3 regions of the Bacillus sp. JJ1122 genome follow, and region 3 is predicted to be linked to each of the others. Evidence: riboswitches for the same ligand, from Rfam matches in the RefSeq annotation. Region 3 holds a riboswitch; each other region holds the start of a gene.
What was found. Region 3 has a riboswitch for thiamine pyrophosphate ahead of V7201_RS02325 (sigma factor-like helix-turn-helix DNA-binding protein). Riboswitches for the same ligand answer to the same signal wherever they lie in the genome.
Positions count from the first base shown of each region.

Region 1: it holds a riboswitch for thiamine pyrophosphate, as region 3 does, so the genes downstream of both, tenA (thiaminase II) here and V7201_RS02325 (sigma factor-like helix-turn-helix DNA-binding protein) in region 3, are expected to answer to the same signal.
Region 2: it holds a riboswitch for thiamine pyrophosphate, as region 3 does, so the genes downstream of both, V7201_RS11160 (ABC transporter substrate-binding protein) here and V7201_RS02325 (sigma factor-like helix-turn-helix DNA-binding protein) in region 3, are expected to answer to the same signal.

Region 1 is NZ_JBALQL010000001.1:40,710-43,988, forward strand. It holds gene V7201_RS00190 (tetratricopeptide repeat protein) at 1-694, shown strand, start outside; gene tenA (thiaminase II) at 817-1,488, opposite strand; TPP riboswitch at 1,611-1,719, opposite strand; gene trxB (thioredoxin-disulfide reductase) at 2,005-2,958, shown strand.
Region 2 is NZ_JBALQL010000019.1:87,054-90,332, forward strand. It holds gene V7201_RS11145 (NUDIX hydrolase) at 1-446, shown strand, start outside; gene V7201_RS11150 (DinB family protein) at 460-945, shown strand; tRNA gene V7201_RS11155 (tRNA-Val) at 1,104-1,176, shown strand; TPP riboswitch at 1,326-1,433, shown strand; gene V7201_RS11160 (ABC transporter substrate-binding protein) at 1,551-2,543, shown strand; gene V7201_RS11165 (thiamine-binding protein) at 2,558-2,848, shown strand; gene V7201_RS11170 (ABC transporter permease) at 2,848-3,279, shown strand, end outside.
Region 3 is NZ_JBALQL010000003.1:9,366-12,644, forward strand. It holds gene thiM (hydroxyethylthiazole kinase) at 1-291, opposite strand, end outside; gene V7201_RS02320 (3-oxoacyl-ACP reductase) at 386-1,147, opposite strand; gene V7201_RS02325 (sigma factor-like helix-turn-helix DNA-binding protein) at 1,394-1,765, opposite strand; TPP riboswitch at 1,908-2,016, opposite strand; gene pepT (peptidase T) at 2,176-3,279, shown strand, end outside.

The sequences.
Region 1 (3,279 bases), on a different contig from region 3:
ACTGGCCTACAGATGGCTGAAGAAGCTTCAGAAAACAGGATTTGAAGGGGATGGGGCCTTCTATTACTGGCTGGCGCATGCATCCTATTTTACCGGCAGGGAGCATTCTGCAAGAGTGATTTGGAAAAAGGTTCTCGAATACACTCCTGAAAAAGAGGGGATGGAACCTTGGTCAGAAAACCCAGGCGGTAAATTCGAGTCGCAGGTTGCGGCGATCCTTCATCAGCTGAACAGTGATTATGCTGAAGAACGATTATTCGCTCTCTTCCTGACATCTGTTTCTTCAAAAAAGAAAGAGATCCTTGCTGCGGAAAAGTCGACCGATAAAATGACGGAAGTCGAGAAATCGTACCTTGCATACGTCGCTTCAGGCAAGTTGAACGATCAGAAGGAAGAAGTTGCCGGCGCGCATGAAACGGCTAAGCTATTGTATGATCACCATCAGCCGATCGGGAAAAATGAAGCTGGTGTTTATATTATGTGGTTTTCAGTATTTGAGCAGGCAGTAGAAGCTGGCTATGATTTTAAAAATAAGAAAGCATGGGCAGCCGCTGTAGATTATCTCTGGGATAAGCTAAGAAATATCAAGACTTCGAAACAAGCAGTTGCAAATAAATACGGACTGTCCGTTTCAACACTTTCAAAATATATTAGTTTGGCGAACGAATTTCTTCATGAAGAAGACAGCATTTAATTGAAGAGCGGGAACCCTTCTGCCTGGCAGAATGAGGTTAGCTGTTTTAAAAAAAGTGTCATCCCCAATAACGGGTATGACACTTTTTTTGCTTTTAAAGATGCTTACTTTGTGATGGCCTTTTATTGATTGGTAGACCAGCCTTCCAGCGTGAAGGCCATTTCCCAGAATTGCAGCTCGTAATGGCAGCTGATCAAAAAGTGCTGTTTCATTTTTTCTTTTTCATGTTCTGAAGCTTTTTCTGCAAGAGCATCAAGAAGGTCGATCTGCTCGTTCACAAGCTCGGTGAACCAGTCGCTTCCATAAGCGGCGATCCATTCCTGGTAAACTGGCGTTTCCGGAGCAGCATTCTTAAGCAGTTCTCCAATCTCGTGGTAGATCCAGTAGCAGGGAAGGATAGCGGCAATGATTTCCCCCAGGCTTCCCGATGCAGAAACTCGGTAAAGGTGTGAAGTATAGGCGTAGGCAGTCGGAGCTGGCTCGAAGCTTTTCAAGTCGTCCTTCGTGACACCAAGCTGTCCCATAAAGCTTTCATGTAAACCAAGCTCGGCCTGATATGTACCCTGGGCATGGGCAGCCATTTTTGCCGTTATGGATAAATCCTCAGCTCTCGATGCACCAATTGCCTGGATACGGGCAAAATGGGAGAGGTAATAGGAGTCCTGCAAAATATAATATTTAAAGCTTTCAAGAGATAAGGTCCCCTTGGCGATTCCCTGGACGAATGGGTGGTTAAAATTCGCTTCCCAAATCTCATTTGCTTCTTGGCGGATCAACTGTGTAAAAGTAGACATAATAGACCTCCTGGTTAATAAAGATTCAACATCCTGCCGGCGAAGGATGCTTTTTCCCAATAAAAAAACCACTTTCTTTAGGCAGAAAGTGGTTGTATTGGCAGCAAAGTGAAACAAAAAAAGCTCCAGATACTCCACTTCCCTACGCTGGTATAATCCAGATCAGGTTCGAAGGGTCTTAAAGTTTCACTTTAATCTCAGCCTTAACAAAAGGCTCCCCTAGCAGATGAATATTGCGTATTTAATTATTATCTGTAAATCAGCATAACACCCTTCAGAAAATTGTCAAAGAATAAAGCTGGACAGAAAAAAAGTTCGCAAGGAAATCTTGACCACATCCAACCAAATTTTTTACGCTTCAAATCATTAGTGTCAATTACGTGAACAGCCAATTTTTCTAAGCATATTTTTGGACTATATGTCTCTTGTTTTATAGGATATGTTTAGGCAGGAAATACTATTTTCGAATGAAAACGGAAGTTAATGCGGATTTTGATTTTAAAGGAGTTGTACACCATGTCAGAAGAGAAAATTTATGATGTCATCATTATCGGTGCTGGCCCGGCAGGCATGACGGCTGCTGTCTATACATCACGTGCGAATTTATCTACATTGATGCTTGAACGCGGCGTTCCTGGCGGACAGATGGCCAATACGGAAGAAGTTGAAAACTACCCTGGATTTGACCACATTCTTGGACCTGAGCTTTCAACTAAAATGTTTGATCACGCTAAAAAATTCGGTGCTGAATATGCTTATGGTGATGTAAAAGAAGTCATCGACGGCAAAGAATACAAAACGATCAAAGCTGGCAGCAAAGAATATAAAGCGCGCTCAATTATTATTTCTGCAGGTGCAGAATATAAAAAGATCGGTGTTCCTGGCGAGCAGGAATTAGGCGGACGCGGCGTTTCTTACTGCGCAGTTTGTGATGGAGCATTCTTTAAAAATAAAGAACTTCTTGTTGTCGGCGGCGGAGACTCTGCTGTTGAAGAAGGCGTTTATTTAACACGTTTTGCTTCAAAAGTGACAATCGTTCACCGACGTGACGAACTTCGCGCGCAAAAAATCCTTCAGGATCGCGCGTTTGCAAATGAAAAAATTGACTTTATCTGGAGCCATACTGTTAAGCAAATCAACGATAAAGACGGCAAGGTTGGCAGTGTGACGCTCGTATCTACGAAAGAGGATGGGGAAGAAATGGAATTCCCGGCTGACGGTGTATTCATCTACATCGGAATGGTTCCATTAACAAAGCCATTCGAAAGCCTTGGAATCACAAACAGCAGCGGATATATTGAAACAAACGAGCTTATGGAAACGAAAGTTCCTGGCATCTTCGCAGCTGGCGATATCCGTGAAAAAACACTTCGCCAAATCGTGACAGCTACTGGCGACGGCAGTATCGCTGCACAGAACGCACAGCATTATGTAGAAGAATTGCTTGAAGAATTAAAAGCGAACGCTTAAAATAAGATACTTTAAAACTCCCCGCAGGAACTTTGCCTGCGGGTATTTAGTTTTGTACGGAATAAAAATACATTTACATTGATAAAAATTTCCTTTTTGCTGGTAAAAAAAGTGCCTGGCGGTATAAATTAACAAAACGTAATTATTTATTAATTCTTCTGTAACAGTAGTGAAATAATCATGGGGTATTATAGAAGTAGAAATTGACCCCCTTTTAAAAATATAATCCTTTGACGGCACAGGTTATCCTGTGCTCCTTTTTTTGCTAAAAATTAATACAGACCTTCAGGCATAAATATAACACCCCGAATTTCCATTAAG
Region 2 (3,279 bases), on a different contig from region 3:
AGGATTATCCAAATCTATTGGATATCACTGCTGCTGGCCATCTTTTAGCAAATGAAGATACAGTTGATGGTTTAAGGGAGGTTAAGGAAGAGCTGGGAATAGACATTGGGTTGGATGAGTTATTTTTCGTGGGGACAATCAAGGCTTCACTTGTTAGTTCAAATTTTATCGATAAAGAAATGTGCCATGTGTATGTGTATAACAAGCATGTCCCTTTAGAGAAATACAGCCTGCAAAAAGAGGAAGTCTCAGGAATAATAAGGACCAGTCTCGACGCTTTTGAAAAGCTCTGGTTTGGAGAAGTGAGGGAATTGGAGGCAGAGGGTTTTACACTAAATCCCGATGGTCAAAAGCAACCTCTGGTTTTGAAGGTAGTAAAAGATCAATTTGTCCCGCATGAGGATGAATATATTAATAGTGTGATCAAAGCAATAAGGGAGATTTAGAGGGGGATGCTGAATGAAAATGTTGTTTAACTACAATTGGGCAGTCCGGGATGATTGGTATAAGTGGTGTGAAGGGGTTAGTGAGGGAGAACTGCTCGCTGCACGGACAGGAGGAATGGGAGGTGTATTACAGACCCTTTTTCATATTATTGACGTGGAATGGAGCTGGATTCGCTTGCTTCAGGGAAAAGACGATTTCCAGGAGAACTTTGAGCTTTATAATACCTTGGATAAGGTGAAAAAATTGGATGCAAAATTTAAAGCTGAGGTAAAAGAGTTCGTTCTTGCCTGGAATGGTGAGATGGAAAACCGAATCTTACAGCTTCGAGAGTCAGATGGCAGCAGCGTTATCTTCACCTGGGGTGAGATTATGAGACATACCCTTGCACATGAAATTCACCACATTGGGCAAATTTCAGTCTGGGCAAGGGAGATTGGAAAGCAGCCAGTGACAGCGAACTTCATCGGGCGCGGTCTTTTTCAAAACGAGCAAGGTTAGTGCGATTTTTAATCGACTAAAATCAATTAAGCCGTCAACTAACTTAATGCGAAATGATTAGCGGATCGATAAGTCTGATTAGGAAAATTATATTGACATTAGAATCATTCCATTATATATTAATAAATGTCCTCGCTAATAAGGACAAACAGAATAACGATTCCTTAGCTCAGCTGGGAGAGCGCTACCTTGACAGGGTAGAGGTCGCTGGTTCGAACCCAGTAGGAATCATACTTGAGAAGCGTGAATTCCTATTAAAGGGATTCGCGTTTTTTTTTATAGAATTTTCATCTAGTCTGATACTTGATAACCATAAGATATTTTTATTTTCCTAGACGAATCAAAAAACTTTCTATATAGTAGAATTGACAATTGGAGAATTGGAAATGTAGGGGAGCCGGTGGTGCCGGCTGAGAAAGTGTCCATAGATGCTGACCCTTTAACCTGATCTGGTTAGTACCAGCGTAGGGAACATCTTCTGATAGACGTTTATCGTTTATTATGGATTTTTTCATGCGCTTGGGATTCCCCGAGCGCATTTTTCTGTTTGTTTAAGCCTTCCTTTCCACCTTCATTGTCAAGTAAATACAGGAAGAGGGAGAATCATGAAGAAATTATTGGTGTTGTTTTTCGGATTTTTATACATTTGGAGTCTTGCCGGCTGTTCATCGGATGAACCGACAGCCAAGGAAAAGGATTCATTGAAAAAGGTTTCAATCGTGCTTGACTGGACTCCGAATACGAATCATACAGGAATTTATGTTGCAAAGGAAAAAGGATACTTCAAGAAGCATGGACTGGATGTAGAAATTCTTTTACCTGGTGAAGCGGGAGCTGATCAGCTGGTCGCATCAGGGAAGGCAGAGTTTGGTGTAAGTTATCAGGAAGGAATTACTCAGGCTAGGATTCAGGGAATTCCACTCGTATCGCTGGCTGCTGTTATCCAGCATAACACCTCAGGCTTTGCATCACCGAAAGCTAAAAACATTGTTTCGCCAAAGGACTTTGCAGGCAAAACGTATGGAGGCTGGGGATCGCCCATTGAAAAAGAAGTGATCAGTTCATTAATGAAACAGGAAAATGCTGATGTAGAAAAAGTGAAAATTGTTAATATGGGGAACTCAGACTTTTTCACAGCGGTAAAACGGGATATTGATTTTGCCTGGATTTATTATGGTTGGACTGGTGTAGAAGCAGAGTTGAGAAATGAACCAATCAATATGGTGTATTTAACAGACTACTCGAAGAAGCTTGATTATTATACACCTGTCATAAGCACAAATGAAAAGATGGTCAAGAATGATCCGGAAACCATTAAGGCGTTCATGGAGGCACTCACAGAGGGATATCAATTTTCAATCGATCATCCGTCAGAAAGTGCCGATATCCTGATCAAGGCCGTACCTGATCTGGATAAAGAACTGGTTAAGAAAAGCCAGGAATGGCTTTCTCCAAAGTATCAGGATGATGCAGATCGCTGGGGAGAGCAAAAGCTGGAGGTTTGGAAGAATTACAGTGAATGGATGTTAGAAAACGGGCTTCTGGAGAAGGAATTGGATGCTAAAAAAGCCTTTACGAATGAATTTTTACCAGAATAAGGAGGGAACGGACAATGGCGAATGCACTTGTAAGTGTACAAATTATCCCAAAGGCTTCTTCAACAGAGGAAGTCATAAAATTGGTAGATGAGGCAATTAGTATTATTGATCAAACTGGAGTGAAATATGAAGTCCATCCTTTGGAAACAACGATGGAAGGTGAGCTTGAAACACTCTTATCGGTGATTGCTGAGATGAATAAAAAAATGGTTGAATTGGGTTCACCTAATGTTATTTCACAGGTGAAAATCCTGTATCAGCCAACTGGAATCACAATGAATACACTGACGGAGAAGTACCGCTAATGAAGTCAATCTGGAATAAGGGCTGGAGACCATTTTTGGTTCTCCTCCTTTTCTTTATGTTTTGGGAAGGAATCACCCGTTTTATGGAGATTCCTGAATGGCTGTTACCCGCCCCTTCTGTCATAGTAAAAGAAGCGATGGAGAGTTATTCATTATTTTTACCCGATGTCGGGGCAACACTAGAATTGGCAATTGCTGGGCTTTTGCTCGGGGCAGCGTTTGGTTTCCTGATTGCCATGATGCTTCACTTAGTTCCTGCACTTCAGAATGCTTTTTATCCATTATTAATTTTATCTCAGAATGTACCCATTATCGTTCTGGCTCCTCTATTGGTGATCTGGTTTGGATTCGGTTTTTTGCCGAAATTGCTCATTATTATTTTAGTTTGTTTCTTCCCGGTTACGATTGCTGCGTTAGATGGGTTTAAAAAT
Region 3 (3,279 bases):
ACCGACCGGATCAAGAATGACAGGCACACCATGCTCATTCGCGGCTTTTCCGGCAATCAGCATTGACTCAACCACCGTAGAATTCAAGGTTCCGATGTTGAGCACAAGGCTCCCTGCCATTGCTGCCATTTCGGCAACTTCTTCAGCGGCATACGCCATGACAGGCGATGCCCCCAATGCAAGTAACCCATTCGCGGTAAAATTGGTGACAACCACGTTTGTAATGTTATGAATCAGCGGTTTTTGGGTACGCACTTTGTTTAGCATACTGACAATCTCTGATTTTTCCATGTCAATTCCTCCCTTTGCTTACGGTGAACTCTCCCCTATGTGCAATGAAATTTACAACTGGGAAATCACCTTTTCCTTCTTGTTACGAACTCTCTTAGTCCATAACAAGTCCGCCATCTACGACAAGGTTTTGCCCCGTAACCGCACGCCCCCAAGGTGATGCAAAAAACACAACGGCATCTGCCGCTTCAGCTGGGTCCGTTACTTTTTTCAGTGGAGTCGATGATTGGATCAGCTTGAAAACCTCCTCAGAAGTAGCAGAGCTTGCGTCGGTTGTTTTTAGCAAACCGCCCGACACCATATTTACTGTGATGCCATATTTGCCAAGATCATTGGCCATATTCCTGGTAAAACCAAGTAAGGCAGCCTTGCTCGTCGTATAGTCGTGATAAGGCACAACCGGGTTCTGGAACAGGTTTGTACCAATGTTAATGATCCGCCCAAATTTCATGCTTTCCATATCCTGAAGTCCAGCCTGAATGGTATTCAGCGCACCGCGGATGGAGCCTTCAAGCTGCAGCTGGTAATCTTCCCAGCCAATTGAATAAGCATCCTTATTTGCAACAGGATCAAATTTAAAACTGATTAGCGCGTTATTCACAATGGTCGTAATCGGTGTGCCAAAGTGCTCCTTTGCCTTTCTGAACATGCTCTGGACCTGTTCTGAATTCCTGACATCTGCATGGACAGCAAATGCGGTATCCCCGATTTCCTCTGCTAGCTGCCTTGCTTTTTGCTCGCTTTGAAAATAGTTGATTACGACTCTCGCGCCTTCTCTTGCAAAAGCTTTTACCGTTTCTGCTCCTAACCCCCGGCTCCCGCCAGTCACCAATACTACCTGATTTTTTAATTCCATTTTTAGTACCTCCTTGAAAATATGTTCTGCTAAGTTGTCTGTTGATTTCCGCTCCAGGCAAATCTCGCTTCCCACTGCAATCAACAGGACTTTGATCCTCTTCATTGACCTTGGTCCAGATTAAAAATAAATGCAGTTTTTTAGTACTTTGTTGTGTTTAATAAGTTGATTTTCACTTCAGGATGCTTGCTTTCCAATGCGAAGGCGGTGAGCTTTCTCGGCAGGCTGGATTTCAATCGTTACCCGTCATTTCCTATATTCGCTTACCGTATTCTTCAACAACTCTCTTGCTAGTGTATTTTCAGCCTTTTTAATGATTTGTCTGATTCTTTCAGGAGACACGTCTAATTGTTCGCCAATCTCTCTATGTTGAGCTCTACTGTTGTTTAGTGCATAAACTTGATCTAAGATAAACTGTTCCCTATCTGATAAAATATGTTTTATGGACCTATACACTTTAATAAACCGATTGTATTCACTTGATTCACGATCTTTTAATATTTTTAGGTATGGTTTCCGTTTACCGTATCCAGGTTCGAAATGAGGGCTCCATACAGATCTAATCATCTCCATAAAGTAAATAGCATCATCAATAGTTATATCTAATTTGTTTTTCATACACCCTCCGCTCCAATCAACTTATTTTTTAATGGTTTGCTATCAAACAATCCACTTTAAAAAACAACAATCTTTTAGAAAACAGCCAAATAAAAAAGCCAGATCCTAATAGGACCTGGCTTAAAAGCAATGTAAGGGAAAAAAACATCTCTCACTACTTTCCTACGCTGGTATTACCCAGATCAGGTCCAAAGGGTCAAAAAACTGATGTTTTCCTCTCAGCCCAACACAGGGCTCCCCTAGTAGTACAACGAATATTTAATTATTTTCATAGTAGCCTTAACCTTTATATATGTAAAGGGATTTGAATTTATTAGTTATAAGTACATTTTTTATAACCCAATACAAATTGAGTTCATCGGGATATATGATAATATGAAAATATACTCAAGAATGGGAGATGAAGGGAATTGAAAAACGAGATTATTGAAAGATTTACTTCTTATGTAAAAGTTGATACGCAATCCAATGAAAACAGTGAAACCTGCCCTTCGACAGATGGCCAGCTAACGCTTGCCAATATGCTTGTGGATGAATTGAAGGCAATTGGCATGGAAGAAGTCACCATCGACGAGAACGGTTATGTGATGGCGACGCTTCCTTCCACTACAGATAAGGATGTACCAACGATCGGCTTTCTTGCTCACGTTGATACAGCGACTGATTTTACCGGAAAGAACGTCAACCCACAGGTCATTGAAAACTTTGATGGCGGTGCAATCGTTCTGAATAAAGAGCTGGGTGTTGTTCTGTCACCTGAGGATTTCCCGGAGCTTCCGCAATATAAAGGGCACACATTGATCACAACGGATGGCACTACCCTTCTTGGAGCAGACAATAAAGCTGGCATTGCTGAAATCATGACTGCGATGGCTTATTTGATTAAGCATCCAGAAATTAAGCATGGCAAGATCAGGGTTGCTTTTACACCTGATGAAGAAATCGGGAGAGGACCTCATAAATTTGATGTAGCCGCGTTTAATGCTAAATTTGCTTATACGATTGATGGCGGCCCGCTTGGCGAGCTTGAGTATGAAAGTTTTAACGCAGCTGGTGCGAAGCTGACGTTCAAAGGGAAGAATGTTCACCCGGGTACAGCAAAAGGCAAAATGGTCAACTCTGCGAAAATCGCGATGGAATTCCACAGCAAGCTGCCGGCAGAAGAAGCCCCTGAACATACGGAAGGATATGAAGGCTTCTTCCATCTAAGCTCCATTAATGGCGACGTGGAAGAAACGAAACTGCAATATATCATCCGCGACTTCCACAGCGACAGCTTTCAGGCACGAAAGAATTTGTTTGAGAAGATCGCGGGGGAACTGAAGGAAAAATACGGTGAAGACCGCGTCCACCTGGAATTGAACGATCAGTACTACAATATGAAGGATAAAATCGAGCCAGTGAAGGAAATCGTCCACATTGCTTACGAAGCAATGGAAAACCTCGGGATCAAGCCAATTGTGAAGCCGATCCGCGGCGGCACAGACGGATCTCAGCTAAGCTATATGGGACTG